DNA from 3 places in the Amycolatopsis sp. NPDC049253 genome. Region 1 is predicted to be linked to each of the others. Evidence: riboswitches for the same ligand, from Rfam matches in the RefSeq annotation. Region 1 holds a riboswitch; each other region holds the start of a gene.
The links. A riboswitch is a leader RNA that binds a small molecule or an ion and turns the genes downstream of it on or off. The one in region 1 is predicted to bind S-adenosylmethionine.
Positions count from the first base shown of each region.

Region 2: linked by a shared signal. The riboswitch ahead of thrC (threonine synthase) and the one ahead of AB0K15_RS20420 (aminotransferase class V-fold PLP-dependent enzyme) in region 1 are both predicted to bind S-adenosylmethionine.
Region 3: linked by a shared signal. The riboswitch ahead of AB0K15_RS13650 (ATP-binding cassette domain-containing protein) and the one ahead of AB0K15_RS20420 (aminotransferase class V-fold PLP-dependent enzyme) in region 1 are both predicted to bind S-adenosylmethionine.

Region 1 is NZ_JBFAQX010000008.1:152,431-162,525, forward strand. Features, by position in the region: gene AB0K15_RS20390 (penicillin-binding transpeptidase domain-containing protein) at 1-1,080, shown strand, start outside; gene AB0K15_RS20395 (helix-turn-helix domain-containing protein) at 1,124-1,819, shown strand; gene AB0K15_RS20400 (potassium/proton antiporter) at 1,915-3,393, shown strand; gene AB0K15_RS20405 (PLP-dependent aminotransferase family protein) at 3,395-4,852, opposite strand; gene AB0K15_RS20410 (Tm-1-like ATP-binding domain-containing protein) at 4,851-6,062, shown strand; gene AB0K15_RS20415 (phosphoenolpyruvate hydrolase family protein) at 6,064-6,885, shown strand; SAM riboswitch class IV at 6,965-7,079, shown strand; gene AB0K15_RS20420 (aminotransferase class V-fold PLP-dependent enzyme) at 7,119-8,462, shown strand; gene AB0K15_RS20425 (hypothetical protein) at 8,831-9,106, shown strand; gene lspA (signal peptidase II) at 9,131-9,787, shown strand; gene AB0K15_RS20435 (RluA family pseudouridine synthase) at 9,784-10,095, shown strand, end outside.
Region 2 is NZ_JBFAQX010000011.1:23,494-33,588, reverse strand. Features, by position in the region: gene AB0K15_RS24730 (DegV family protein) at 1-386, shown strand, start outside; gene AB0K15_RS24725 (helix-turn-helix domain-containing protein) at 408-971, opposite strand; gene AB0K15_RS24720 (oxidoreductase) at 985-1,809, opposite strand; gene AB0K15_RS24715 (nuclear transport factor 2 family protein) at 1,856-2,296, opposite strand; gene AB0K15_RS24710 (ComEA family DNA-binding protein) at 2,479-3,228, shown strand; partial or broken gene AB0K15_RS24705 (ComEC/Rec2 family competence protein) at 3,228-5,610, shown strand; gene thrC (threonine synthase) at 5,635-6,900, opposite strand; SAM riboswitch class I at 6,914-7,047, opposite strand; gene holA (DNA polymerase III subunit delta) at 7,196-8,167, shown strand; gene rpsT (30S ribosomal protein S20) at 8,670-8,930, opposite strand; gene AB0K15_RS24685 (EamA family transporter) at 9,317-10,095, shown strand, end outside.
Region 3 is NZ_JBFAQX010000005.1:88,670-98,764, forward strand. Features, by position in the region: gene AB0K15_RS13635 (fatty acyl-AMP ligase) at 1-1,627, opposite strand, end outside; gene AB0K15_RS13640 (ABC-F family ATP-binding cassette domain-containing protein) at 1,707-3,479, opposite strand; gene AB0K15_RS13645 (4-(cytidine 5'-diphospho)-2-C-methyl-D-erythritol kinase) at 3,517-4,485, opposite strand; gene AB0K15_RS13650 (ATP-binding cassette domain-containing protein) at 4,686-5,696, opposite strand; SAM riboswitch class I at 5,893-5,999, opposite strand; gene AB0K15_RS13655 (TetR/AcrR family transcriptional regulator) at 6,386-6,970, shown strand; gene rsmA (16S rRNA (adenine(1518)-N(6)/adenine(1519)-N(6))-dimethyltransferase RsmA) at 6,961-7,800, opposite strand; gene AB0K15_RS13665 (transglycosylase family protein) at 7,836-9,221, opposite strand; gene AB0K15_RS13670 (TatD family hydrolase) at 9,636-10,095, opposite strand, start outside.

The DNA of each region.
Region 1 (10,095 bases):
GTCATCAGCGGGCCGGGTGGCACGCACCTCGATCCCGCCGCGAAGTTCCCGCTGCTGACGCAGGCGCTGACCGGGCAGGGCACTTCGGCACCGTCCGACACCTTCGCGGTCCAGCGCGTCGACACGTCGGGCAAGGCGCTGGAGACGCTCTTCGGCAAGACCGAGAGCGGGCAGCAGGCCGTGAAGTCGACGGTGAGCGTCTCCGTGCAGAACGCGGCCCAGGCGGCCGTCGACTCCTACCGCGGCAAGGCCGTGATCGTGGCGATCCAGCCGTCCAACGGCGGGGTGCTGGCGGTGGCGCAGAACGCCGCGGCGGGCACGAGCCCCTCGGCGCTGAACGGCCTGTACGCGCCGGGTTCGACGTTCAAGATCGCGACCGCGACGGCCGCGCTGGAAGCCGGGATCGTCACGAAGGACTCGCAGGTGGCGTGCCCTCTCACGGCGCGGATCGGCACCCGCACGATCTCCAACGAAGGCTTCGACCTCGGCACCACCACGGTGCACCGCGCGTTCGCGCATTCGTGCAACACCTCCTTCGGCCAGCTCGCCTCGCAGCTGCCGCCGGACGCGCTCGCCAACGCCGCGAGCCAGTACGGCCTCAACGCCGACTTCGACATCCCCGGCCTCACCACCGAGATGGGCAAGGTCGCCGCCGCCGGCAGCGCCGACGAGCAGGTGGAGGACGGCATCGGCCAGGGCACGGTGCAGGTCAGCCCCTTCGGCGAGGCGGTGATGGCCGCGACGGTGGCCGCGGGCAAGGCGGTGACGCCGAAGCTGTGGCTGGACGCTTCGTCGGCCACGACCGTGAACGAGGGCTACCGGGCGCCCTCTGCGAGCGTGCTGGCCTCGGTGCGCGCGATGATGCGCGAGGTCGTCACGGGCGGCACCGCGACCGGCCTGGCGCGCTCGGGCACCGTGTACGGCAAGACCGGCACCGCGCAGTTCGGTGACGGCGCCGAGGCGCACGGCTGGTTCGTGGGCTACCGCGGCGACGTCGCGTTCTGCGTGTTCCTGGAGGGCGGCAACGACTCCGGTCCGGCCGTGACGCTCGGCGCGAAGTTCCTCGCCGGCGTGAAGTAGCGTTTCGGCGGCGGCCGAAGCGTCGGGCTCCTACGGTGGGGGCATGGAGACCGTCGCGCTGGCCGAGGTGGCCGCGGTGCTCGCCGACCCGAGCCGGGCGACGATGTGCCTCGCCCTGCTGGACGGGCGCGCCTGGACGATCGGCGAGCTCGCCGCGGCGGCGCGGATCGCGGTGTCGACCGCCAGCGAGCACGTCACCCGGCTGCACGACGCCGGGTTCGTCGCCCGGGTGAAACAAGGGCGGCACGCGTACGTCCGCATCGCCGACCCGCGCGTGGCCGAGCTGATCGAGCACCTGGCGCAGCACGCCGAGCACCGCGAACCAGTCGGGCTGAAGGCGTCGTTGCGCACGCAGCGGCTGAGTTTCGCGCGCAGCTGCTACGACCACCTCGCGGGCACCGTCGGGGTCGCGCTGCGGGAAGGCTTGATCGCGAAGGGGATCGTCGACACCGGCGACGGGCTGATGCTGACCGCCGCCGGGCGCGAGGTGCTCGGCGGGCTCGGGGTCGCCGTGCCGGAGCGCGGCCGGCGCACGCTGCTGCGTGACTGTCTGGATTGGACGGAGCGGCGCGACCACCTCGCCGGCTCCGTGCCCGCGGCGATCCTGGCGCGGGCCGTCGACGCGGGGTGGGTGACCCGGGACCGGCAGCGCGCGGTGCGGCTGAAGCCGGCCGCGGCGAAGCCGTTCGCGGCGCTCGGTGTCGATCTGACGACACTCGGTGGCCTCCGAGTGTCCTAACACACCTGATTGCCCGAGTTGTCCAGCGGTGCACGAACGAGTGAACGCCCCCGTCTCACTATTCTGGAAGCCCACGGCGACCGGGAGGGGCGGAGATGGACCAGCTTCCCCTGGTGCTCGGCGTCGGCGGAGTGGTGCTGCTCGCGTCGGTGGTCGCCGTGCGCGTGTCGATCCGGCTGGGCCTGCCCTCGCTGCTGCTGTACCTCGGCATCGGCGTGGCGCTGGGCGAGTCGGGCGTCGGTATCCAGTTCGACAACCCCGGCCTGACCCAGTCGCTCGGGCTCGCCGCGCTCGTCATGATCCTCACCGAAGGCGGGCTCACCACGCGGTGGCAGGCCGTGAAACCCTCGCTGGGGCCGGGGATCCTGCTGTCCACAGTGGCCGTGGTCGTGAGCATCGCGGTGACCGGCGCGGCGCTGCACTGGCTGCTCGGGCTCGACTGGCGGCTCGCGCTGCTGTGGGGTTCGGTGCTGGCGTCGACCGACGCGGCGGCGGTGTTCTCGGTGCTGCGTTCTGTGGGGCTGCGCCCGAAGCTCGTCGGCGCGCTGGAGCTGGAGTCCGGTGTCAACGACGCGCCCGCGTACATCGCGGTGATCGCGCTCGCGTCGGGGGCCACAGTGGACTGGACCCTGCCGCTGTTGGTCGTTTACGAGCTCGCCGTGGGGCTCGTCCTCGGCTTGCTGTTCGGCTGGCTGGGTGCGATGGCGCTGCGCCGGGCGGCGCTGCCGGCCACCGGTCTGTACCCGCTGGCGACGGTGGCCGTGTGCATCCTCGCGTACTCCTGCGGCCAGCTGGCGCACGCGTCCGGGCTGCTCGCCACCTACGTCGCGGGGCTGGTGCTGGGCAACTCCAAGCTGCCGCACCGCTCCGACACGCTCTCGTTCGCCGAAGGCCTCGGCTGGCTCGCGCAGATCGGGCTGTTCGTGCTGCTCGGGCTCTTCGCGTCGCCGAGCCGGCTGCTGGAGGCACTGGTGCCCGGCCTCGTCGCGGGCGCGGTGGTGCTGCTGCTCGCGCGGCCGCTGTCGGTGGTGATCTCGCTGCTGCCGTTCCGGCTGCCGTGGCGGGAGCAGACCTTCCTCTCGTGGGCGGGCCTGCGCGGAGCCGTGCCGATCGTGCTCGCGATGATCCCGCTCTCGCAGGGCGTGCCTGGTGCGCAACGGCTCGTCGATGCCGTGTTCGTGCTGGTCATCGTGCTCACGCTGCTGCAGGGAGCGACGCTCGGGCCGTTCGCGCGCCGGCTCGGGCTCACGAAGAGCACCGAGGCCCAGGAGATCGAGGTGGACGCCGCGCCGCTGGACGAGCTCGGCGCCGAGCTGCTGCAGGTGCGCATCCGGAAGGGCTCGAAGCTGCACGGCGTGTACATCTCCGAGCTCGGCCTTCCGGCCGGCGCCACCGTGAGCCTCGTGGTCCGCCGCGGCTCCGGGTTCACACCGCAGAAGACCAGCCGGCTGCAGGAGGACGACCAGCTGCTGGTGGTCACCACGGCCCGGGTCCGCGACGCGACCGAGCGCCGGATCCGTGCCGTCGACCGGGCCGGGCGGCTCGCGCGCTGGCGCGGCGAGCTGGGCAGCTGAGTCACCGCAGCGAGGCGAGCACGGGCTCCAGGTCCCGCGGCGCGTGCCACAGCGGCAGCCGCAGGTGAGTCCGGAAGCCGTCGTAGACCGAAAACGCGGGCCCCGGCGCCAGTTTCACCCCGGCGGCGAGGGCGCGCTGCGCGAGGCGCACGGCGTCTTCGCCGGTGTCGGCCCACAGCCCGGTACCGCCGGCGGGCGTCGTCCAGCGCCAGTGCGGGACCACGCGGCCGAGGACGTCCACAGTGGACTCCCAGCGCGCGGCGAGCAGCGCGCGCCGCGCCTCGCGGGCCTCCGCGACGCGGCGCAGCAACCCGGCGGCCAGCAGCTGGTCGACGACCGAGCAGCCGAGGTCGATCGCCTTGCGAGCCTCGGTCAGCCGCGCGACCGTCGGCGCGTCCGCACGGATCCACCCGATCCGCACACCGCCCCAGAACAGCTTCGACGCGGTGCCGATGCTCACCAGCAGCTCCGGCGGCACGTGCGCGGCCAGCCCCGGTGCCGGCCCGCGGAACGCCAGGTCGGCGCTGCTGCGGTCCTCCACCGTGCGCAGGCCGGCGGCGGTGATCAGCTTCCCGAGCTCGCGCCGCGCGGCCGCCGGCATACGCTCGCCGGTCGGGTTGTGCACGGACGGCTGGCAGTACAGCAGCGCGGGGGAGCGGCGCAGCGCCGCGCGCAGCTGGTCGCGGTCGATCCCGTCGGTGGTCCAGCGGATGCCCCGCAGCCGGGTCCGGGCCCCGGCGAACGCTTCGAGCGCGCCGCGGTAGCTCGGTTCCTCGACCACGACCAGGTCACCCGCCGTGACCAGCGTGTTCGCCACGAGCCACACGGCCTGCTGGGCGCCCGCGGTCACCAGGACCTGCTCGGGGGTGGTGGGCACGCCGTCGTCGGTGAGCAGCCGGGCGATCGTGGCCCGCAGCCGCGGGATGCCGGCCGGGAAGTAGCCGTCGGTGCCGAGGTAGGGCTCCAGGTCGGCGGGACCGAGCGCCGCCAGTGCGTCCGCGGTCAGGGCCGAGCCGGGCAGGGCACCGCTCGACAGGTCCGCCGGGGCGGCCGAGCCGGTGAACGAAACGAGCCGGCCACCCGGCACACCCGGTCCGCCGGGCTGGCGCCGGCGCACCCGCGAACCGGAGCCGGCCTCGGCCGCCAGCCGCCCGCCGGCCGCCAGCTGGTCGTACGCCGAGGTCACCGTGCCCCGGGAGACGCCCAGCGCTCGCGCGAGCGGCCGTTGCGCGGGCAGGACCGCGGCTTCGGGCAGCACGGCGGAGTCGACCAGCTCGGCCAGCGTGGCGGCGAGCGCGGCGGGCAACGTGGGACCGCCGCCGCGCCACGCGCCGAGCAGCCGAACCAGTTCGGCGGCCGTGACCCGGTGCATGTGCACCTCCTTCACCAGCCAGTTTGGACCACTTTCGGCGAACTGGCCCAGCGGCCGCCCGCGCGCCGGGGCGACGATGGCGGACATGGCCACGGTCTGCCTCGTCGGCACCCTCGACACGAAACACGCCGAATACGACTGGCTGCGCACCCGCCTCGAAGTCGACGGCGTGCACACGCTGCTGGTGGACGCCGGTTCCGCCCGGTCGGACGGGGCCGACGTGCCGGCCGACGAGGTGGCCCGCGCCGCCGGCGTCGACCTCGCTTCGCTCTCCCGCGACCGCGGGCAAGCCGTGGAGACGATGGCGCGCGGTGCGGCGGTGACCGTCCGGCGGCTGTTCGACGAGGGCCGTGTCGACGCGGTCCTGGCGGTCGGCGGCTCGGGCGGGTCGTCGATCGCGGCGGCGGTGATGCGCGAGCTGCCGGTGGGCCTGCCGAAGCTGCTGGTCTCCACCATGGCGTCCGGCGACGTCCGCCCGTACGTGGGCGAGACCGACGTGACGCTGATGTACTCCGTGGTCGACATCGCGGGCCTCAACGCGGTGTCGAAGACCGTGCTGGGCAACGCGGCGGCAGCGATCGCCGCCATGGCCCGCCACCACGACACCGGCCGCGAAACCACCGATCGGCCCCTGGTCGCGGTGACGATGTTCGGCGTCACCACCCCCGCCGCCGACGAGGCCCGCGCCGAGCTGGAACGGCTCGGCTACGAGGTGCTCGTGTTCCACGCGACCGGCTCCGGTGGCCGGGCGATGGAGAAGCTCGTGACCGACGGCCTGCTCGCCGGTGTCCTCGACCTGACCACGACGGAGCTGGCTGACGAGCTCGTCGGCGGGGTGCTCTCCGCGGGCCCGCACCGGCTGGAGGCGGCCGGGCGCGCGGGCTTGCCGCAGGTGGTCAGCGTCGGCGCGCTCGACATGGTCAACTTCGGCCCGGCCGACACCGTGCCCGAGCGGTTCGCGGACCGGAACCTGCTGGTGCACAACCCGACCGTCACGCTGATGCGGACGACCCCGGAGGAATCCGCGGAGCTGGGCACGCTGCTCGGGCGCAAACTCCGCGCGGCACAAGGGCCCGTCTCGGTGTTCCTGCCGCTCGGCGGAGTGTCCGCTGTGGACGTTCCGGACGGTCCGTTCCACGACCCGGCGGCCGACGCCGAGCTGTTCGTCCACCTCACCGAAGCGCTGTCCGGTGGCACGGCGACCGTGACACGGCGCGAAGAAGCCATCAACGACACCGGGTTCGGCGCGGCCGCCGCGCGGGAACTGCACCGGCTCATCGGCGAAGGGAGGTCCTGACGTGGACCGCGAACGAGCGCTGGCCCGGCTCACCGCCGCGGTGGCGCAAGGCCGTCCGGTGATCGGCGGCGGCGCGGGCACCGGCCTGTCCGCCAAGGCCGCCGAGGCCGGCGGCATCGACCTGCTGATCATCTACAACTCCGGCCGCTACCGCATGGCCGGCCGCGGGTCGCTGGCCGGGCTGCTGGCCTACGGCGACGCCAACGGCATCGTCGTGGACATGGCGCGCGAGGTGCTCCCGGTCGTGCGCGACACGCCGGTGCTGGCCGGCGTCAACGGCACCGACCCGTTCCGGCTGATGGGCCCGTTCCTCGACGAGCTCAAGCGGATGGGGTTCGCCGGCGTGCAGAACTTCCCGACCGTCGGGCTGATCGACGGCGTGTTCCGCCAGAACCTCGAGGAGACCGGCATGGGCTACGGCCTGGAGGTCGACCTCGTCGCGCTGGCCCGCGAACGCGATCTGCTGACCGCGCCGTACGTGTTCGACCCCGAGCAGGCTGCCGACATGACCCGCGCGGGCGCCGACGTGCTCGTGCCGCACCTCGGGCTCACCACCAGCGGCACGATCGGCGCGCGGACGGCCGTCACGCTCGACGAGGCCGTCACCCGGGTGCAGGCGATGCACGACGCGGCCAAGCGGGTGAACCCGGACGTGCTCGTGCTGTGCCACGGCGGCCCGATCGCCGAACCCGCCGACGCGCAGTACGTGCTCGACCACACCGAGGGGATCGTCGGTTTCTTCGGCGCTTCCTCGATCGAACGGCTCCCGGCCGAGCGCGCGATCCGCGAGCAGACGGAGGCCTTCCACGCGCTGCGGCGGTGATCGCCGGTCTGTGAGCGCCGTCTCAGCTCACGGGACACCTCTGGCGCCACCGGGCGTCGTTCGGTTACCTTCATCAACAGGTCATGAGTGCCAGCGTTCAGCCCCGGCTTGCTGGCCGGCAACCCTCCTACCGCGGTGGGGTGCCCCGGGTGAAGACCGGGCCGGTCGCGTTGTGCGGCGGGCAAGCGCGGGCCCCTCGCCGGGGTCCCCCGGACTGCCGAGGAGGCACAGCCATGACACTCGCTCTGGACCGTACCGCTGAAAACTCCGAAACCGTTGCGGCGCAGGAGATTCCCGGCGTCGCGGGGGCGGCGCTGCGAGTGCCGCTGGTGACCGGCGGCGAGGTCGGCTACGCGAACCTCGACCACGCGGCGAGCGCGCCGTGTCTCGACGCGGTCCGCTCCGCCGTCGACGAGTTCCTGCCCTGGTACGCCAGCGTGCACCGCGGCGCGGGCTTCGCTTCGCAGGTGTCCACGCGCCTTTACGAGCGCACGCGCGACATCCTGCGCCGGTTCGTCGACGCGCGCGCCACCGACACAGTCGTGTTCACCCGCAACACCACGGATTCCTTCAACCTGCTGGCGCGATCGCTGCCGCGGCGCACGTCCGTGGTCGTGTTCGACACCGAGCACCACGCGGCCCTGCTGCCTTGGCGGGGCCCGAATGTGCGCCGCGTGCAGCTGCCGCGCACGCGCCTGGCCGCGGTGTCCGTTGTGGACGAAGCGCTCGCCGCCTGCCCCGAAGGGCCGCGGCTCGTGGTGGTGACCGGAGCGTCCAACGTGACCGGCGAGCTGCTGCCCGTGGCCGAGATCGCCGCCGTGGCCCGGAAACACGGCGCCCGCGTCGCGCTGGACGCCGCGCAGCTCGCACCGCACCGCCGGATCTCCCTGCGGGAGCTGGACGTCGACTACGTCGCCCTCTCGGGGCACAAGCTCTACGCGCCCTTCGGCGCCGGCGCGCTCATCGGCCGGTCCGACTGGCTGCGCGCCGCCGAGCCGTACCTCGCCGGCGGGGGCGCGACGAAGCTCGTGACCTCCGACGCGGTGGTGTGGAACACCGGGGCCGAGCGGCACGAGGCCGGCTCGCCGAACACCGTCGGCGTGTACGCGCTCGGCGTCGCGTGCGAGCGGCTGGCGGCGAACTGGGCCGCCGTGGGCGAGCACGAGGCCACGCTGCTGGAGCGGCTGCGCAAGGGCCTGGCCGGTGTGCCCGGTTGCGCCGAGCTGCGCCTGTTCGACGCGCCGGTGGACCGCGTGGGCACGGTGAGCTTCATCGTCGACGGCTTCGAACCCGGCTGGCTCGCCGCGGTCCTCTCGGCCGAGTACGGCGTCGGTGTGCGCGACGGCGCGTTCTGCGCCCACGTCGCCACCAAGCGCCTCATCGGCGCCTGCGGCCGCGACGGCCAGCAGGCCGTGCGCGTGAGCCTCGGCCTGGGCAGCACCGAGGAGCACGTGGACCGCCTCGTGCTCGCGCTGCGCCAGATCGTCGCCCGCGGCGCCCGCTGGGAGTACACGAAGGTCGACGGTCGCTGGGCGCCGGTGGGGGACCCGCGGGAGCTTCCGCCGTTCTGCGCCTGAGCCCGCTCGCCAGGCTCCCCGCATGGGGAGAGCGTGGGGGTTCTGGGTTCCGTTGGCGGTGCTGGGTTTCGCCGAGCTGATCCTGGCGGCGGTGCAACTCGACCGCCGAGCACGGGGCGCGTTCGGCGACCTGTACTCGGATCCGGTGCACCGGATCCCCGGAGGTCTGCTCGGTCCCGATCCGGGCGGGCTGCAGTTCCTCACCCAGGACCGGGTGCCGCTGCCGCCGTCGACGTACGCGACGGCGCTCGGCTGGCCGATCGCGCTCGCCGTGGTGGCGGCGCTCGTGCTGGCCAGGTACGCGCGCGCCGGGAATGCCCTGAGCACCGGCCGCTTCGCCGCCCTCCTCGCCGGGGGGCCTGCTCGCCGTGCCGGTGCTGGACCTGGTCGCATTCGGCCGGCTCGGCCTCGGCGCCGACGTGCGCGGACCCGTGCTGGCGGCGCCGGGGCTGCTGGTGCTCGCGTGGTACGAGCGCAGCGTCGTCGTGCTGGTGCTCGCGGTGGTCTTCGCCCTGGTCGCGGCCGTGGCGCTGCCCGGGCTCGGCGGGGTCGTGCTGTCGGCCGCGATCCTGCTCGCGACGGCGTTCGTGGTGGTCGCCGGACCGGCGAAGTGGCGGTCACGGCCTGCCGCCGCGACCGGGTGAGCCCGGGGCGTGGACAATGGGGGTGTGAGCACCGAGTCCTCCTCGTCCGAACGCGGCCTGTCCGAAGGCGCGAAGCCCGCCGATGCCCCCGAACCGGCGGTGACCGGCGATGCGGCTCCCGAGGAGCCCGCCGCCGAGAAGGCGCCCGTGCCGCTGCCCAAGCGCCGGGTCGGGCTGGTGTTCGCGATCGCGGCCCTGATCTGGGCGATCGACCTGGTGTCGAAGAACCTCGTGGCCGCGAACCTCGAGGGCAAGGAGCCGGTGCGGATCCTCGGCGGGCTGATCTACCTGCAGGTGATCCGCAACTCCGGGGCCGCGTTCTCGATGGCCTCCGGCATGACGTGGGTGTTCGCGCTGGTCGCCGCCGCGGTGGCGGTCGCCATCATCTGGCTCTCGCGGCGGCTGCGCAGCGTCGGCTGGGCCATCGGCCTCGGCCTGGTGCTCGCGGGCGCGCTCGGCAACCTCACCGACCGCATCTTCCGGGCCCCCGGCCCGCTGCGCGGTCACGTCATCGACTTCATCTCGGCCTTCGCCCCCAACGGCGAGGGCTTCGCGATCTTCAACATCGCAGACTCCGCGATCTGCTGCGGCGGCGTGCTCATCGTGCTGCTGTCGCTGCTGGGCAAGGACTACGACGGCACCTCGACCCGTGACAAGAACAGCAAGAAGGAGACCGCGTGACCGCGCGCCTGCTGCCCGTCCCCGACGGGCTCGACGGCATGCGCGTCGACGCCGGCCTCGCCAAGCTGCTGGGCCTGTCCCGCACGGTCGTGGCGGAGCTCGCCGAGGCCGGTGACGTGCTGGTGGACGGCCGGCCCGCCGGCAAGTCCGACCGCCTGACCGCCGGCGGCCTGCTCGAAGTGACGCTGCCGGAGCCGGAGTCCCCGATCCAGGTCATCGCCGAGGCCGTGGAGGGCATGAAGATCCTCCACGACGACGACGACATCGTGGTGATCTCCAAGCCGGTGGGCGTCGCCGTGCACCCGAGC
Region 2 (10,095 bases), on a different contig from region 1:
CCACGCTGTTCGTGGTCGAGACCCTCGAGCACCTCCGCCGCGGTGGCCGCATCGGATCGGCGGCGGCGCTGCTGGGCACGGCGCTCGCGGTGAAGCCGGTGTTGCACATGTCCGAAGGGCGCATCCTTCCGCTGGAAAAGGTCCGGACCATGAACCGGGCCATGGCGCGGCTGGTCGAGCTCGCCGTGGAGGCGGCCGGCGAAGGCCCGGTCGAGCTCGCCGTGCACCACCTCGCCTCGCCGGAACGAGCCGTCGAGCTGGCCAACCGCCTGGAGGAAGCCGTGCCCGGCTGCGCCGGCGGCTGCGTGGTCTCGGAGCTGGGCGCCGTGATCGGCGCGCACACCGGGCCGGGCGTGCTCGGGGTGGTCGTGCAGCGGGAGCGGTGATCCTCCCCGCCGGTAAGGGTTTCAGCCCTTGCCGGTGGTGAAGCCCGCGAGGAACAGCTCCAGCCACCGCGCCCGCACAGCCGGCTCGACGTCCGTCGGCGCCGTCAGGATGAGCAGGTAGAAGTCGTCGGCCGTCACGTCGTCGCGCAGTTTGCCGTCGCGCTGGGCGGCCTCGATCATCCGTGTCGTGGCCGCGCGGCTGCGGCTCTCCTGCTCGGGCGTGAGGTACTCCGCCCCGACGTTCTGCGCCGCGGCCTTCACCGCCCGGTCGTCGGCCGCCGCCTCGACGATGTGGCTCATCAGCGCCGAGATCTCCGTCATCGCGTCGGCGCCGCCGGCCACCCGCTCGGCCGCCGCCTCGATCGCCTCGGTGATCAGTTGGCTGTGCTCGCCGATCACCGCCGTGACGAGGTCGGTTTTCGTCGGGAAATGCCGGTACAACGTGCCCACGGCGACCCCCGCGGCCTCGGCGATGGTGTCCATCGGGACGTCGGGGCCGAACCGGGTGATCTGCTCCCGCGCCGCGTCGAGGATCTTCGTGCGGTTGCGCACCGCGTCGGCGCGCAATGGGCGGGACGGCTCCATCGGTTCTCCGGGGTCAGCTCGCGACGGCCCTCATGATCAGGGTGTCGAACGCGCGGTCGGGCAGGACGCGGCGCAGGAAAATCAAGGGCTTCGCGCCGAAACCCGCAGCGTAACGTGTGCGCGGGCGCCGGGCGGTCGCAGCCTTGGCGACGGTCTTCGCGATCACGGACGGCTGGGACATCAGCCGCGCGTTGATACCCGAGGTCATGCCCTTCGCCAGCTTCCCGGTCAGGTCCGAGTACGCGCCCTCGCCGGAGACCTCCTTCATGTGGTCCACGGCGATGTTGCCCCACTCCGTCGCGATCCCGCCGGGCTCGATCACGACCACGTCGATCCCGAAGGGCCGCACCTCCATCCGCAGCGCGTCGGAGAACCCCTCCAGCGCGAACTTCGTGCCGTGGTACCAGGCGCCCAGCGGGGTGTGGATCTTGCCGCCCATCGAGGAAATGTTCACGATCCGGCCCGAGCGCTGTGCTCGCATCACGGGCAGCACGAGCTGGATCAGCCGCGCGGCCCCGAACACGTTCACCTCGAACTGGTAGCGGGCCTCCGACAAGGGCACGTCTTCGACCGCGCCGTACGAGCCGTAACCGGCGTTGTTCACCAGCAGATCGATCCGGCCGGACTCCGCGACGATCGCCGCCACGGCCTTCTCCGCGGACTCCTCGTCCGTCACGTCCAGTGCGATCGTCCGCACCCCACGCGCGGCGAGGTCCGCCATCCGCGCCACCCTTCGCGCGGCGCCATAGACCGTGTAGCCACGCGCCAGCAGCTCTCGCGCGGTGGACTCTCCGATACCCGACGAAGCGCCCGTGACCAGGGCGACCTTGGGGGTCATGACCAACACCTCCTGAAAGTGAACCAGGACTCAGGTTTATCATGAGTCATCGTTCACTTTCAACCCGGGCGGATTTCACGGGGGCGTTTTCGGCGGCGTCGGCGTCGACGGCGGCGAACGAGTGGTGCTCGTGCGCCACCACCCAGCGACCCTGGTCTTTGCGCAGGCCGATGGTCAGCCGCAGGTGGTGGCCCGGTGGATCGGCGGGGGTGCCGCACCGCAGAAGCGCCCAGGCGTACGCCACGTCGTCGCCGGCGGTCACGTCGAGCTCCAGGACGGTGAACGTCGCACCTTCCGCCTGCCAGACGAAAAACGGTGGCCAGGTTTCGCGGTACGCGTCGATCCCGCGGATCCCTTCGTGGGGTGGCGGGACGTCGAACATCACGATGCCGTCGGAGTGGTCGGCGAGGACGCCGTCCAGATCTCCCGCGTGGACGGCAGCGGCCCAGTTTTCGATCAGGGCGCGGATCTCGGCTTCGTTCGTCATGATGGGGTCCCTCCCGTGGAGCGCCGTCGAGGGCGGCGATGGGCGTCAGCATGGCACCGCGGGCCGACCGGAATCGGCGTTCGGCTGTCGCGGAGGCCGAGTTGTCCACAAGGGGGCAGTTATCCACAGGCTGGCGGATTCGGCCTGGTGGCCGGTGTCGATCAGCGCCTAGCGTCGCACGTGTGTTCGAGCAGACCGCCCGTGATCCGGGCACTCCCGTGAACGCCAGGCTCGCCTGGCTGGCCGACCAGCTGGCGGCGGGCCCACGCACCGTCGGGCCCGGCGGCCGGCTGGTCCGGCGCTGGTTGCCCGGCGGCGCCGACCCGGCCCACCCCGGTCTGCCCGGCGTGCTGAAAAACCCCCGAGTCCTCGTCGTACTGGGGGTTGTGGTCGTGGCCGTGCTGATCGCCGCGGGGTTCGCAGTGTTCAGCGGAGCGCCTGCGACGGAAGTGGCGCCGTCCCTGCCGAGCGCGAAGGCGCACCCGTCCGTCGCGGCGCCGGCGTCTTCGACGTCGGCGAAGCTGGTGATCAGCGTGATCGGCCACGTCCGCGCACCCGGTCTCGTCACCGTTCCGGCCGGCTCGCGCGTGGCCGACGCGGTGCGGGCCGCCGGCGGCGCGGATCCCGGCACTGATCTCTCCGGCCTGAACCTCGCCCGCAAGCTCACCGACGGCGAGCAGCTCGCCGTCGGCATCGCGGTCGCGTCCTCGGTCCCGGCAGGCGCCGGTGCGGCACCGGGCAAGCTCGACCTCAACTCGGCCACGCCTGAGCAGCTCGACACGCTGCCCGGCGTCGGCGAGGTCACCGCCGGCCGCATCATCGACTGGCGCACCCAGCACGGTGGCTTCTCCAGCGTCGAGCAACTTCGTGACGTGGAAGGCATCGGAGAAAGCAAGTTCGAGAAGCTGCGCGAGCAGGTGACGGTCGGATGATGTTCGTCCAGCCGGAAGCCGCGCCCTCGTGGCGTGACCACGACCTTCGGCTCGTCCCGGCAGCACTGGCGGCCTGGGTCGGCACCCTGGCGGGGCTGCGGCTCGGGTGGTGGGCGGCCGAGGTTTCCGGCGTCGTGGCAGCGGTTCTGTCCGCCGTGTTGCTCGCACGGCGGCGGGGGGAGGTGGCTCGGCGCGGCCGGCGCGCTGCTGGTTCTGGGGCTCGTCGTGGCGCTGCCGACGGCGTGGCGCATCAGGGGAGCGGAGCAGGACGCGCTCGGCCAGGCCGCCGCCCACGGGGTGACCGGCACGATCCGCGTCGAGGTCACCGAACGACCACGGCCGATCCACAGCGCCGGCTACGCCGATCAGCAGGCGGGCACGAGATCGGTGGCGATCGACGCCCGGGTGGAGTCGGCCACAGTGGACGGTCGGAAGGTGGAGTCCACCGGCCGGGTCCTGCTGCTCGCACCGGTGGCCGGGTGGGGTGATCTCCTGCCGGGCCAGGAGGTCACGGGGTCGGGTCGCCTGGCGCCGGCGCGTGGGGGTGAGCTGACGGCCGCGGTCGTTTACGTGCAGGGCGCTCCGGTCGGGGTCACGCCGGCGCCGTGGTGGCAGCGGGCGGCCGCGGCGTTGCGGGCGGGGCTGCACGAGTTGTGCGCGGTGTTGCCGGAGGAGCCGGCGGGGCTGCTGCCCGGGCTGGTTCTGGGCGACACGAGTGCGTTGCCGGAGCAGGTCGAGCAGGAGTTCACGGAGTCGGGGCTCACGCACTTGATGGCCGTCAGCGGGGGAAATCTGGCGATCCTGTGCGGTTCGGTGCTGCTGTTGTGCCGGTTGCTGCGCATCGGGCCGCGGGTGTCGGCGGCCGCGGCGGGATTGTGCTTGGGTGGCTTCCTGATTCTCGTCGGCCCGGCGCCGAGTGTGCTGCGCGCCGGGGTGATGGGCGGGGTGGCGCTGCTCGCGCTGGCGTTGGGCCGGCGTGGCTCCGCGTTGCCGGCGCTGGCGTTCTCGGTGTGCGTGCTCGTCGCGTGGGATCCGGTGATGGCGGCGGACTTCGGGTTCGCGTTGTCGGTGTTCGCGACGGCGGGGCTGGTGCTGCTCGCGCCGCGCTGGGCGGATTCGCTGGTGCGCCGGGGGATTCCGCCGGGATACGCCGAGGGTATCGCGGTGCCGTTGGCGGCGTTCGTGGTCACCGCGCCGGTCATCGCGGGCATGGCGGGCACGGTGAGCCTCGTCTCGGTGGTGACCAACGTGCTGGTGGCGCCCGTCGTCGCGCCGGTCACGGTGCTCGGGGTGCTGGCCACGGTGGTCGGTCCGTGGTGGCCCGGGGCCGGGCACGTGCTGGTGCACCTGGCCGATCCGGAGGCTCGCTGGCTGATCACCGTCGCGCGGCACGGGGCCCGTGCGCCGGGCGCGGTGCTGACCTGGCCGGGTGGCTGGTGGGGTGGGGTGTGCGCGGCCGGGGTGCTGGTCGTGGTGGTGGTCGTGTTCCGGTTCCGGCGCGCGCGGCTGCTGGTGGCGATGGCGCTGGTGGCGGTGCTGCTGATCGTGGTGCCGCCGCGGGTGCTCTCGCCCGGTTGGCCGCCGAAGGGCTGGGCAATGGTGGAGTGCGACGTCGGCCAGGGCGACGCCGTGGTGCTGGCAACCGCGGAGCCCGGGCGCGCGGTGGTCGTGGACACCGGACCGGAGCCGGGGCCGGTGGACGAGTGCCTGCGGCGGCTCGGCGTGGAGCGGATCCCGCTGCTGGTGCTCAGCCACCTGCACGCCGACCACATCGGCGGGCTGTCGTCGGTGTTCGACGGCCGGGCCGTGGGAGCGATCGCGGTCGGGCCCGGACGGGCGCCGACGTGGGCGTGGCAGCAGGTGTCGCAGGAGGCGGCGACACACCACGTTCCGCTGCTGGAGCTGAGCGACGGGCAGCGGCTCGACTGGCCGGGGCTGTCGCTGGACGTGCTCGGGCCGCGCTACGTCACAGCCCGCGCGGCGGCCCTGCAGGACGGCACGATGATCAACAACAGTTCCGTGGTGCTGCGGGCGACCACGGCAGCGGGGAGGGTGCTGCTGACCGGAGACGTGGAACTGGCCGCGCAGGCCGACTTGCTGGCCGAGGGGGTGGATCTGCACGCCGACGTGCTGAAGGTTCCCCATCATGGGTCGCGCTACTCGTTGCCCCGGTTCCTCGAGGCTGTGGGTGCGCGGGCGGCGATGATCAGCGTGGGCGCGGGCAACAGCTACGGCCATCCGGCGAAGTCCACAGTGGACGTGCTGGGGACGTTGGGTGTGCTAGTGACGCGGACCGATGTGGACGGTGACACGGCCGTGCTGCCCGATGCCGGCGGGCCGGCGGTGGCGCGCCGGGGTGAGCCACGCGGGCCGCCCCGCTAGGGGAGCGGCCCGCGGGCCCGGCGGTCAGAGGCCGAGGGCCTTGCTCACGGCCTCGGCCGACGGGGGCACGGTCGCCTTGGGGCCGATGCGGCCTTCGAGGGCGTCGAGCGTCTTGAGGCCGTCGCCGGTGATGAGCAGCACGGTCTCGGCGTCGGGGTCGATCTTGCCGGCTTCGATGAGCTTCTTCGCGGTCGCGACGGTGACGCCGCCGGCGGTCTCGGTGAAGATGCCCTCGGTGCGCGCGAGCAGCCGGATACCCTCCACGACCTCCTCGTCGCTCACGTCCTCGACCGCGCCACCGGTGCGGTTGACGACGTCGAGCACGTAGGGGCCGTCGGCGGGGTTGCCGATCGCGAGCGAGCGGGCGATGGTGTCGGGTTTCACGGGCTGGACCACGTCGTGGCCGGCGCGGAACGCGGCCGAGACGGGGGAGCAGCCGGTGGCCTGCGCGCCGAACACCTTGTAGGGGCTGGCTTCCACGAGGCCGAGCTGGCCGAGCTCGCGGAAACCCTTGTCCACCTTGGTCAGCTGTGAGCCCGACGCGATCGGCACCACGATCTGCTCCGGCAGGCGCCAGCCGAGCTGCTCGGCGACCTCGTAGCCGAGCGTCTTGGAGCCTTCGGAGTAGTACGGGCGCACGTTGACGTTGACGAACGCCCACGTCGGGTGCTCGCCGGCGAGCTCCGTGGCGAGGCGGTTGACGTCGTCGTAGTTGCCGTCGACGGCGATCAGGTCACCGTCGTAGACCGCGGTGGTGAGGATCTTGGCGCGCTCGAGCGACTTCGGGATCAGCACGACCGACCGCCAGCCGGCGCGGGCCGCGGCGGCGGCCGTCGCGTTGGCCAGGTTGCCGGTCGACGGACACGCGAGGACTTCGAAGCCGAACTCGCGGGCCGCGGCCAGCGCGACGGCGACCACACGGTCCTTGAAGGAGTGCGTGGGGTTGCCGGTGTCGTCCTTGACCCACAGGGACTTCAGGCCCAGGGCCTTGGCCAGCCGGTCGGCCTTCACCAGGCGGGTGGCGCCGGGTTCGGTGTTCGGGATCTCCTCGACGGTCGAGGGGACGGGAAGGAGCTTCTTGTAGCGCCAGATGTTCTTGGGGCCGGCCTCGATGTCTTCGCGGCGCACGCGGCCGAAGTCGTAGGCGACCTCGAGCGGTGAGAAGTCCTCCGCGGACACGAACTCCGGGGCGAGCGGCTGCCGGTGGCCCTCTTCCTTCGACACCAGTTCGACGGCCGGACCGAGGTCCAGGGTCTTCTTGGTGGAGGTCGTGCCGAGGGTAACGGTCATCGCGAGGTTCCTTTCCTCATCTGCCCCGCAAAAGCGGGCCGGAATTGGCACCGTGGTCGTCAGCTATCCCGCAAATTCGGGAAGACAGGCTGTACGCCGGTTGCCGGGGCTTCGTCGGGCCGTTCCCTCTGCCCCTCTGGATGAGCGGTGTTCAGTTGTCGGCGCGCCGTCGTGTTTCCGGTGGTGCCGGGCGCTGCCTCGGGTACACCGTACGACATGGCGATCACCTCGTGCCACGGTGGCGGCGCACATCACCGGAGCGGGCACGGGACCGGGCGGGTGAGAGGATGGCGGGGTGACCACCGCACCCGCGCCGCTCCACCTCGTCCTCGGTGAGGAAGAACTGCTCATCGAGCGGGCTGTCCGCGCGTCGCTGGACGCCGCGCGGGCCGTGGATTCGACGGCCGAGATGACGCGCAACCGGGTGTCCGAACTCACACCGCCCGTGCTCGCCGAGCTGGTGAGCCCCTCGCTGTTCAGCGAGGGGCGGGTCATCGTGCTCGACTCCGCGCAGGACATCTCGCAGGAGCTGGCGGACGCGGTGATGGCGTACCTCAAGGCGCCCGCCGACGGGATCGTGCTCGTGGTCGTGCACAACGGCGGCGGGCGCAGCAAGGCGGCCAAGGCGCTGCCCGCGGCGCTGAAAAAGGCGGGCGCGGAAATCACCGAGTGCCCGAAGCTGACGAAGCCCGCCGAGCGCGAGTCGTTCGTGCGCAACGAGGTGCGCCGGGTCGGGGGCAAGATCGACGCGGCGGGCGTGATGGCGCTGATGGACACCGTCGGCTCCGACCTGCGCGAGCTCTCCTCCGCGGCGACGCAGCTCGTCGCGGACACCGGCGGTGTGGTCGACGAGCAGGCCGTGCGCCGCTACCACACCGGCCGCGCCGACGTGACCGGCTTCGCCGTGGCGGAGAAGGCCGTGGGCGGCGACCGCGCGGCGGCCCTGGAGTCGCTGCGCTGGGCCATGCAGCTGGGCGTGCCGCACGTGCTGGTCGCCGACGCCCTCGCCGACGCGGTGCGCACGATCGCCCGCGTGTCCGCCGCCGGCCGCGGCAACCCGAACCAGATGGCGGGCGAGCTGGGCATGCCGCCGTGGAAGATCCGCAAGGCGCAGGGCCAGTCCCGCGGCTGGGGCCAGGACGGCCTCGCCACGGCGATGCGCGTGGTTGCCCGCCTGAACGCCGAGGTCAAGGGCGTGGCGGCCGATGCGGACTACGCCCTGGAACGCGCGGTCGTCGAGGTCGTCGCCGCCAAGGGCGAACGCTGACGCTGCTCGGCCGGGCGTAGTTCGGCCCGCTGCCCGGCGCGGCCGAGGCCGACGCTCGGAAAGCTGCGACGCGCCCGACGGTCGCTGCAGCGCGCGGTCACCCGGGCGGTCGCCGGGCCCGCCGCGATCCCGCCGCGATCCCGGCGGGCGGCTCGTGAGCAGCTTCTTGTCGCGCGGGATGGCCTGGGTGGTTGCTGGGCCTGCCGCGATCCCGCCGGGCGGCTCGTGAGCAGGTATTTGTCGTGCGGGATGGGGGGTTGCTGAGCACGTCGTGATCCCGCTGCGCGGTTCGTGAGCAGGTCCTTCCCGCGCGAGATGATCCGGGCGGTTGCCCGGTGCGTGCGCAGGCTTGGCATCAGCCCTCCGCCGGATGAGCGACTGTCGCCGGGGTTTCTCAGTGCACAGGGCTGCTGCTCGCCGGCGGACCCGGAGAACGCACGAAAAAGCCCGGTGACCAGGCGGTCACCGGGCTTTTCAGGTCTGGCAGGGTGCTGCGATCAGCTCAGAGCTGGTTCGCGCGCTTCGCGAGAGCCGACTTCTTGTTGGCGGCCTGGTTGGCGTGGATGACGCCCTTGGTGACGGCCTTGTCGAGCTTGCGGGCGGCGTCGCGCTGGAGTTCGAGGGCCTTGGTCTTGTCGCCGGAGTCGGCGGCCTCGCGGAACTTGCGGATCGCGGTCTTCACCGAGGAGCGGATCGCCAGGTTGCGCTGACGGGCCTTCTCGTTGGTGGTGATGCGCTTGATCTGGGACTTGATGTTGGCCATGAAGGCGTCCTGCTTTCGTCTCGGTGAAGGTCGCTGCCGCGTCGAAGTGGCTCCGGGCGCCTGGCGTGAAGACAGGCGCGGCCGGGTTTCCTCCCTGACGGAATGCCGCACGGCAACGACGGGAAAGCCTAACAGGCCTGCTCGCGGCCCCCTCGGGCGGCCCGGAGTGATCGGTTCGGCTACGGTGGAGAGCGCAGTGCCTAGGGTTCCGCTGCCGGCCCGCCGCACCGCAAAGCAACACACGACGCAAGACGCAAGACAACCAGGGCCGGCGGGACAGGTCCGAGCGGCACCATCGGCGCGGCCCGACGCCCGCCGTTCATCTGACGGGACAAAAGCCTGGAGGACCCGGCCTTCCGCGTGCGCGGAAGACCCGAAGGGGTCCGGTGAACACCACAGCTCTGTCGTTCGTCCTCATCGCCGCCGTCGTGCACGCGGGGTGGAACCTCGCGGCCAAGCGCGTCACCTTCGGCGGGCCGCGGTTCGTGTGGCTGTACTACACCGTCTCGGCCGTGGTCTTGCTCCCGATAACCGTCATCGCGCTCCTGGTCGAACACGAACGTCCACAGTGGACGTGGCTGCTCGCCGCCGCGGTGACGGCCGTGCTGCACGTGGCGTACGGCACGGTGCTGCAGCGCGGGTACGCCGTCGGCGACCTGTCGATCGTGTACCCGCTCGCGCGCGGCACCGGGCCGCTGCTGTCGGTGCTGGCGGCGGTGCTCGTGCTGCACGAGCACCCCGGCGTGCTGGGCCTGATCGGAGCGTTCCTGGTGGTGGCGGGCGTGCTCGTGATCAGCCTCGGCGGGAGCGAGGCCGACGTCAAAGCGCGCCGCGCCGGTGTGTTCTACGGCGTGCTCACCGGCGCGACCATCGCGGCCTACACGCTCTGGGACGCCCACTCCGTGACGACGCTCGCGGTGCCGCCGCTGGTGTACTTCGGCGGCGGCGCGCTGGTGCAGAGCGTGCTGCTGGCGCCCGCGGCCCTGCGCGACCGCGCCGAAGTCGGCAAGCTGTGGCGCGAGCACCGCAAGGAGACGCTGATCGTCGGGATCGCCTCGCCCGCGGCGTACCTGCTGGTGCTCTACGCGCTGCGGATGGCGCCGGTCAGCCTGGTCGCGCCGGCACGGGAGCTGTCGATCGTGCTGGGCGGGCTCGCGGCGTGGTT
Region 3 (10,095 bases), on a different contig from region 1:
CCTTGCCCGACGGAGTCTTGGGCAGGCTGCCGGCCGGGAGGACCACCACGGCGAACGGGCGCATGTCCACCGCGTCGCGGACGCGGGCGGCGACCTGCTTCGACAGCGCGCGTTCGGCCTCCGCGTCTCCCGCCAGCTTGGACTCCACGACGACGGCGAAGCGTTCGCGGCGGCTGCCGGCGTCGAGGCGGACGGCAACGGCGTTGCCGGCGCGCACGCCTTCGACCGAGGTGGCCGCGCGTTCGATGTCGGTGGGGTACAGGTTGCGGCCACCCATGATGATGACGTCCTTGCGGCGGCCGCAGATGACGATCTGGCCGTCGATGAGGTACCCGAGGTCGCCGGTCTTCATCCAGCCGTCGGCGTCCTGGGTGTCGAGAGGGCCGTCGACGGTGAGGTAGCCCGGGGTGACGGCCGGGCCGCGGAGGCGGATTTCGCCGACTTCGCGGTCGCCCAGCAGCTCGCCCTCGGAGTTGACGATGCTCGCCTCCAGGCCGTCCAGCGGGCGGCCCAGCACGGCGAACGAGCGCACCGAGTCCGTGCCCCGCCGGGGGTCGTCCTCGGGAACCGGGACGGCGCGGTCGTCGGCCTCCAAAGCGTCGGCCTCGACGACGTCGAGCGTCAGCCCGGTGAACAGCGGCGCGAACGACACCGCCAAGGTCGCCTCGGCCATGCCGTACGCCGGGAACACGCACTCGGCCGGCATCTTGAAGCGGGCGCCCGCGTCGACGAAGGTCTGCACGGCCGTCTCGTCGATCGGCTCGGCGCCGTTGAGCGCGATGCGGAGCTTGGACAGGTCGTAGGCGTTGTCGTCCTCGACGCGGGCCATACGGCGGCCCACGATGGCGTACGCGAAGTTCGGCGCGGCCGTGGTGGTGCCGTTGTACTTGGAGATCAGCTCGGGCCAGATCAACGGCCCGGACAGGAACTCGACGGGCGTGATCTTCACCAGCTCGACGCCGAAGGTCATCGGCACCGTCAGGAAGCCGACCATGCCCATGTCGTGGAACGTCGGAAGCCACGACACCATCACGTCGACGTCGAAGTCGAACTCCGCGCGGTCGACCATGGCCTTGACGTTGGTGTAGAGGTTGCCGTAGGTGATCCGCACGGCCTTGGGATCGGCCGTCGAACCGCTGGTGAGCTGGAGCAGCGCCGTGTCGCCCTCGTCGGTGGGCACGACCTCGGCCAGCGGCTCCGCCTCGGCCAGCTCCGTGATCAGGCGGTGCTCGATGCCCTTCTCGGCCAGCACGGGCGCGAGCTGGTCGAACGGCTCGCCCAGCACCACCAGCCCGGCGCCGATCATGCCCAGCACCTTGACCGTGTCCTCGGCCCACTCGGCGAGATCCGTGCGCGCCGTCGGCTGGTGCAGCATCGTCACGCTGCCGCCGGCCAGCCACACGGCCTGCACGGTGGGCGCGATGAGCACCGGCGCCGCGGCCAGCACGGCCACCGCGCTCCCGGGCTTCAGCCCGCCCGCGACCAGGCCTCCGGCGATCTTCTTGGCCTGGTCGTGGACCTCGGCCCACGTCCGGCGCACCGGCTCCTTGGGCTCGCCCGTGACCATGCCGCGCTGCTGACCCCGCCCCGTCGCCGTCTCGACGAGCGTGTCCACGAACCGACTCATGCGCGACAGATTACTGTCTGGGTGTCAACGCTTGCCTGCGGTGGCGTGAACAGCGTCGATCGGGTCGCGGATCGGGCCGTCATTCGAGCGCTTCGGACGTCTCCAGCCACTTCGCCTCGACGTCTTCCTTCTCCGCGTGCACACCCTTCAGCTCGGTGTTCAACGCGATGAGCTTGTCCGGGTCCGTGGCCGCTTCGAGCAGTGCCGCGTGCAGCTTCTCCTCACGGGCGGCCAGCTGGTCGAGCTTGCGCTCCAGCCGTCCGAGCTCCTTCTGCGCGGCCCGGATCTCCGCGTTGCTTCGCTTGGTCTCGGCCTTCTCCGGGGCCGCCGGTGACTCGCGCCGCGGCGTCGCCTCGCGCAGCTTCGTGCGGCGGTTGAGGTACTCCTCGATGCCGCCGGGCAGGTTCGTCACGTGGCCGTCGCCGAACAGGGCCACGGTGGTGTCGCAGACGCGCTCCACGAGGTAGCGGTCGTGCGAGACCACGACCATCGTGCCGGGCCAGCCGTCGAGCAGGTCTTCGAGCTGCTGCAGGGTGTCGATGTCCAGGTCGTTGGTGGGCTCGTCGAGCAGCAGCACGTTGGGCTCGGCCATGAGCAGCCGGCACAGCTGCAGCCGGCGCCGCTCGCCACCCGACAGATCGCCGACGGGTGTCCACTGCCGTTCGGGCGGGAAGCCGAGCTTCTCGCCCAGCTGCGAAGCCGTCATCTCCTGCTTGCCGAACACCACGCGCCCGGCCACCTGCTCGATCGCCTGCAGCACGCGCAGGTCGCGCGGCAGGTCGTCGAGCTCCTGGCGCAGGTGCGCGAGCGCGACGGTCTTGCCCTCGATCCGCCGCCCGGTCTCCGGCTCGACGTCGCCGCCCAGCAGCTTGAGCAGCGAGGTCTTGCCCGAACCGTTCACGCCGACGAGACCCACGCGGTCCCCCGGCCCGATGCGCCACGTCACCTGGTCGAGCAGCGTCCGGTCACCGACGCTCAGCGTCACGTCTTCCAGCTCCAGCACCGTCTTGCCGAGGCGGCGCTTGGCGAACGCCATCAGCTCCACGGAGTCACGCAGGGGCGGCACGTCGGCGATCAGGGCCTCGGCGGCTTCCACGCGGTAGCGCGGCTTCGACGAGCGCGCCTGCGGGCCGCGGCGCAGCCACGCCAGCTCCTTGCGGGCCAGGTTCTGCCGCTTCTCCTCGGCCGTCGCGGCCAGGCGCGCCCGCTCGGCGCGCGCGAAGATCCAGTCGGCGTAACCACCTTCGTACTGCTCGACGCGCCCGTTCGCGACCTCCCAGGTGAGGCTCGCGACGGTGTCGAGGAACCACCGGTCGTGGGTCACGACCACCACGGCGATCCGGCGGGCGAGCAGGTGGTCGGCCAGCCAGCGGACACCTTCGACGTCCAGGTGGTTGGTGGGCTCGTCGAGCACCACGAGGTCGAGCTCGCCGGTCAGCGCCGCGGCCAGCGCGACGCGACGGCGTTCGCCACCGGAGAGGTTCGCGGTCGGGGTGTCGAGGCCGATGGCGGTGATGCCGAGCCCGTCCACAATGGACCGCACGCGCGCGTCGGCGGCCCATTCGTGTTCCGCGCCATAGCGTTCGAGCACGACGTCGCCGACCGTGCTGCCCGAAGGCAGCTCGGTTCGCTGGGTGACGACGGCCATGCGCAGGTCACGAACATGGCTCACACGGCCGGAATCCGGCTCGCTCAGACCCGCGAGCACCTCCAGCAAGGTCGTCTTGCCGCCTCCGTTGAGACCGACCACACCGATGCGCTGTCCTGCGGCGACGCCGAGCGAAACGCCGTCCAGCAGCGGTTTCACGCCGTACGACTTGCTCACCGACTCCAGGTTGACCAGGTTGGCCATCCGATTCAGCCGATCCTTTCCACAGTGGACTAGAAGTTCAGGCGTGCACGCGCGGTGGCGCGCCACGGGGTGCGTCGTCGCCGCCGACCAGCCGGGCGCCGGGCACCGGGCCGTGAGCGACGCGCACCGTCCGGCACACGCCGGCGCCGGACAGCTCGGCCGCCACCTCGACGGCGGCCTGCGCGTCGGCGCAGAGGAAGGCGCACGTGGGTCCCGAGCCGGACACGCAGCCGGCCAGCGCGCCCGCGTTCACGCCCGCGCGCAGCGTGCGGCGCAGACCGGGGCGCAGCGACACGGCCGCCGCCTGCAGGTCGTTGCCCAGCAGCAGCGCGAGCTGGCGCGGATCACCCGACGCGAGGGCCTCGACCACGGGCGTGTGGGAGCCGATGCGCGGCGGGTTGCCGTCGGTGCGAAGGCGGTCGAGCTCGCCGAACACCTTCGGCGTCGACAGGCCTTCGGTGTCGAACGCGAGCACCCAGTGGAACGTGTGGCGCGACAGCACCGGCACGAGCTGCTCACCGCGGCCCGTGCCGAGCGCGGTGCCGCCGTAGAGCGCGAACGGCACGTCGCTGCCGAGCTTGCCCGCGATGGCGGCCAGCTCGTCGCGCGTCACGTCGAGCTTCCACAGCGAAGCCAGGCCGACGAGCGTCGCCGCCGCGTCGGCGCTCCCGCCCGCCATGCCGCCGGCGACGGGAATGCCTTTGCGCAGCACGATCCGCACCTTCGGGTCGTCGCCCTCGGCGCGACCGGCGTAGGTGGACAGCTCCTGGGCCGCGCGCCAGGCGAGGTTGGTGGCGTCGGTGGGCACCGACCCCTCCCCCTCGCCGAAGACCTCGAGCCCCGGGTCGTCGGTGGCCGCGACGGTCACCTCGTCCGTGAGCGACAACGCCTGGAAGACGGTGACCAAGTCGTGGTAACCGTCGTCGCGCAGGTCACCGATGGCCAGGTGCAGGTTGACCTTGGCCGGGACCCGGACGGTGACTGGTGGTGGAACTACGGCGAGCACCCGTCAAGCCTACGTGGCCGGGCGCCTGGGCTCCCCACCAGGAGAAAACAGCCGTTCTCAGGACACCTGTCCCGACCTCTTGGACACGCCTTCGCTCCTCTCGGACCCCGCGTCCTACCGCAAGCAACCCCGATGCGGCGTTGGTTGCGGTCAACCAACGCCGCATCGGGGTGCGGTGGGCCTGGGGGTGAGACGAGCGGTCAGGCGGCGACGCTCTGCGCGGCCCGCACGGCCGGCGTCACGTGGGCGCCGCGGTCGGCGATCCACGCCAGCGCCGCGTCGGCCCGCTCGCCGCGGACGCCGATGCGGAAACGCGCGATCGGGGTGTCGCCGATGCGCGTGAGACCGCCGCCGATGGTGGCGACCTCCACGTCGAAGCGGCCGGCCGCCTCGGGCAGCAGGGCTCCGACCGACGCGAAGCCGATCAGCACGACGTCGGCGGACCGGTCGTACTTCGCGGCCTGCGCGCGGGCGGTCTCGATGGCCGGCAGCACCGCCTGCGCGGTCCAGCTGCCCGGCGAGGCGATGAGGTCGAGCACGTGACCGCGTTCGACGACCGCGCCGTCTTCGAGCACCGCGACGTCGTCGCAGACGCGGCGGACGACACCGGCGTCGGGGGTCGTCAGCAGCACGGTGGTGCCGAGCTCGGCGCGCGCCCGGTCGAGCACGGCGAGCACGGCGCCGGCCTCCTCGGGGGCGATGCCGGCGGTGGGGTCGTCGGCCAGCAGCACAGCCGGGCCGGCGGCGAGCGCCCTGGCCACGGCGACGCGGCGCAGCTGGCCGGGCGTGAGGTCGGCCGGCTTCTGCGCGGCCCGCGCGGTGAGGCCCACGAGGTCGAGCAGGTTGCCGACGCGGCTCTTGCGCTGCGGGCCGTCGACGCCGAGCTGCTCCAGCGGCGTGGCGATGTTGCCGGCGACGGTGCGCTCGGCGAGCAGCTCCGGCTTGGTGCCGACGACACCCAGCTGGCGGCGGACCTCACGCAGCCGGCGGCCGTCGAGCGCACCGGTGTTGAGGCCGTCGAGCCGCACGACACCGCGGTCCGGGCGCTCCTGCAAGGCGATGCAGCGGGCGAGCGTGGACTTGCCGGAGCCGGCGGGGCCCACCACGCCGAAGAGAGAGCCGGCCTGCACGTCGACGCTCACATCACGCAGCGCGGCGACCGGATTTCCGTTGAGGGGAAAGGACTTGGACACGTTTTCGACAGTGATCACGAAGAGCTCCAGGCATGAGGCGCAGCACCGTTTCCGGGCGCGCCGGGCGTCACCGAATCACCGTCCTTTTCGGACGGTGCGCAGAATTGCGGTAGAAAGGATCAGGCGATGACTGTGGAGCGTCGACACGCACATACCGTGCGGCGACCTTCATCGACGACGCGCCGCCGGGTCAACAGGAGCGGGCGGGCTACCCTCTGCATCGGAAACAGCCTCCATCGGTCCTGGCTGTAGCACCTGCCCCATGGGGAGTGGTTGCTGCGACTTCGGCGAGCCAGGTCTCTCAGTCGCTCGGGATGGACATTCTGAGTAAAGCCGATCCCATTGGGTGAACGCAAGCGCGTTGGTGCAGATCACACGAGTGGTGGTGCCCGGATACCGGGACACCCGCAGCCACATCGTGGACCCGAAAGCTCCGGCACCGAATGTCTTCCGCGCGGCTTTTCCGGCAGCCTATTCCACTGTGGACGCTGCTGATCCCTGGTGGAGCGGCGATTCCGGCGCGGGAATCTCCCGGCGGCGCACGCGTGGGTAAATGACGGTTCGGCAAGGTAGTTCGACACGGCGAGACACCCCGTCTTCCCAGCCGGACACCCACTCCGGTCCGCGAGCCGATTCCGGACGTCCGTCACATCGCAGATGATACGCGTGTATCGGATACAGTCGTACCACAACAGCGGAGGAGGACCGTGGCGCACCGGGTCGACCACGAGCAACGCCGGCGCGAGATCGCCACGGCGGTGTGGCGCATCGCGGCCGAACGCGGACTCGACTCCGTGAGCATGCGCGAGGTGGCCGCCGAGGCAGGCGTGTCGCTGCGGCTGGTGCAGTACTACTTCGAGACGAAGCACAACCTGCTCGTGCTCTCCCTGCGTTATCTGCACGAACGCGGCGAGCAGCGCACGCAGGCCCGCATCGCGGCGCAGGTCGACCAGAGCGTGCGCGGCGTGGTCCGGACGCTGCTCACCGAGCTGCTGCCGCTCGACGCCGAGCGCGAGCTGTCACTTCGCGTCCACCGCGCGTACTTCAGCCGCACCCACAGCGACCCGGCGCTGGCGAAGGTTTTCCTCCACGCCGAGACACCGATCGAGGACCTGCTCACCAGCCTGTTGCGCCGCGCGGCTCTCCCACCTGGCGTCCAGCCGCGGCAGGAAGCCAACCTGCTGGTCGCGGGCTTCACCGGCCTGGGTCTCGACGTCCTGCACGGCCGGTTCACCTCGCCCGAAGTCCTCGCGACGCTGGACTACCACCTGGCGCGGCTCTTTCAGGCTTGAGCCGCGAGCCGCACGAAGTCGTGCACGTCGAGCTGCTCGCCGCGCGTCTTCGGGTCGATGCCGGCCGCCACGAGGAGCTCACCCGCGCGATCCGCGGAACCGGCCCAGCCGGCGAGGGCCGCGCGCAGCGTCTTGCGGCGCTGGGAGAACGCGGCGTCCACGACCTCGAACAGCCGCTGCCGCTCGACACCCTCCACGGGAGTGCCGCGTTCGAAGGACACGAGCGACGAGTCGACGTTCGGCACCGGCCAGAACACCGACCGCGGCACGGCACCGACCTTGCGCGCCGGGCCGTACCAGGCGAGCTTCACGCTGGGCACCCCGTAGATGCGGCTGCCCGGACCGGCGGCCATCCGGTCGGCGACCTCGGTCTGGACCATCACCATCCCGCGCCGCAGCGACGGCAGCTCGGCCAGCAGGTGCAGCACGACCGGGACCGCGACGTTGTACGGGAGGTTCGCCACCAGCGACACGGGCTCGGCCGGCAGATCCGCCGCGCTGATCCGCAACGCGTCGGCGCCGACCACGGTCAGCTGATCCACGACGGAAGCGGCGCGTTCGGCGGCGGTGCGCGGAAGCCGCGCCGCCAGCTTCGGATCGATCTCGACCGCCACCACGCGGGCGCCGGCGTCGAGCAGACCCAGCGTCAGCGACCCCAGCCCGGGGCCGACCTCCAAGACGACGTCGCCCGGCTGAACCCCGGCCAGCTCGACGATGCGGCGAACCGTGTTGGGGTCGTGCACGAAGTTCTGGCCGAGCTTCTTCGTCGGCCGGACGTCGAGCTCGTCCGCCAGCCCGCGGATCTCGGCAGGCCCCAGCAGTTCAACCACCGGGGAAGCCTACCGAGCCGCGGGAACCGCGGAACTCAGGCCCGCTTGCCGCAGACCGGCCAGGCGCTGTAGCCACCACGCGCGTCGCGGACCTTCTCGGCGATCGCGATCTGCTGGGCGCGCGAAGCCTGGTTCGGGTAGGACGCGTACTGGTCGCCGCCGTAGGCGTCCCAGGTCTGCTTGTCGAACTGGAGGCCGCCGTAGTAGCCGTTGCCGGTGTTGATCGCCCAGTTGCCGCCGGCCTCGCACGCCGCGATGCGGTCCCACGCGGAACCGTCGCCGATCGCCGGGTCGGCGGGCTTCTTCGTGCCCACCTTGAGGATCTTCGGCTTGGCCTCGAGGAGGACCTTCACCGAGACCTGCTCGCGGGAGATCTCTTCGCCGTTCTTCTTGGTGACCTTGTAGGTCACCATCTTCTGGCCCGGGGTGCCCGGGTCCTGAACGGTGGTCTTGCCCTGCTCGAGCGTCGGGTCGTCGACCTTCTGCACGTCGGGGTCGATGGTCTCCTGCTGGTTGACCATCGAGACGCCCATGCGGCTGACGTGGACTTCGGCGCCGTCCTTGAGGGAGACGTCCAGACCGCCCTCGACCGCGTCGTCCGGGCCGAGGTTCATCTTGAAGTCGGAGAGGAACTCCTTGGTGGTCACCGCGTTCGTGGTGACCTGGCGCGGCGCGTTCGTGCCGTCGAAGAGCGTGATGTGCTTGAGGGTCTTGACCTGCACGGTCGAGCCTTCGAGCGGCAGCTCGCCGCCGGCCGGCATCGACGTCCAGGCGCCCTTGCCCATCATGTCGGCCATGCCGAGCTGGGTCATGGCCTCGCCGAGCGTGGTCGCGCGCACCCAGGACGGGCGGGACACACCGTCGACGACGAGGTTCAGCTGGCGGCCACGCTCGAGCTTGATGACGCCGCCGTCGCCGACCTCGGCCTGCGGCGAGGGCGAAAGCGAGTCGTGGGCACCGACGGAGAGGCCGGCGTCTTCGAGCACCTCGCCGACGGTGTCGCCGTAGCTGTGAACGGTGAGCTCGTGACCGTCGACGTCGACGGTCACGCTCTTGTTCATCGCCAGCGCCGCGGCACCACCGCCGCCGACGGAGATCATGACGGCGAGCACGGCACCCTTGAGGAAGCGGCGCTTCCAGGTGCGGGTGGCCTCGCGCAGGCCTTCCTCGACGGCGACCTTCTTGGCCTCCGGAGTGGCGGTGCGGTCCTCGGCGAGCTCGTCCGGGAGGGCGAGCGGCGGGAGCATGGTGGTCTCGGCGTTGATCAGCCGGATCAGCTCGTCGACGTCGACGTCGATCTCGGCCATCATCGCGTCGGCGTCAGGGCCGAGAGCGAGGAGCACGTCCTGCTCGGTCACGTACAGCTCGTCGGAAAAACCAAGGTCCCCGTATGCGGTGTCTTCGAGCTCGCGGTCGAGCACGGCCACCGAACCAGCGGAAGTGAAAAGGGTCTGCGCAGCACCACGATTCTCGGTGCTATGGCGCGAGCCACCCTGCCTACTACCAGTCACTGGGTCGTTCCCTTTCCCAGGACAGGACGTGTCACCACGACCTGTTCCTTCGTCGCGACGCACCATTCGGCGCGCCTCTCAAGTCCGACACCCCCAGCCAGCGCCATCGTCACGGTCCCGAGTCGTACCAACCTCGGTGCCGCTTCCCCGACGTGCACTGACGTGACTGTGGGCGTATCAGCCGGATCCGCGTCCGCGGTTCCGACCGGCACGATCACGGGACAGTAACGGAGGTCGCCGGGTTGCGCAAACACCCCTCGGAGTGTCGTGACCTGTGTCACTCGTCAGTGTGGGCTACTGCGCTCCCCGAACGTCGCAATCCGTTCAACCCGTTGTGACACTGGGCAATTGGTAGACGCGTTCGGCGGTGGTCCGGACCGCTTGGGCCACCTCGTGGACCGCTTCGCCCCTCAGCGCCGCGAGGTGCCGGACGGTGTAGGCGGTGCAGTAGGGCTCGTTCGGGCGCCCACGGAACGGGTGGGGGGTCAGGAACGGCGCGTCGGTCTCGGCGAGGTACTGCCCCGCCGGCGCCAGCCGGGCGGCCTCGTGGAGGCCGCGGGCGTTCTTGAAGGTGACGGTGCCGGCGAACGAGAGCACGTAGCCCTTGTCGAGGCAGCGGCGCGCGATGTGCTCGTCGCCGGAGAAGCAGTGGAAGACCACGGTGTCCGGTGCGCCCTCTTCGTCGAGGATGCGCAGCACGTCGTCGTGGGCGTCGCGGTCGTGGATCATCAACGTCTTGCCCAGGCGCTTGGCGAGGTCGATGTGCCAGCGGAACGCGTCCTGC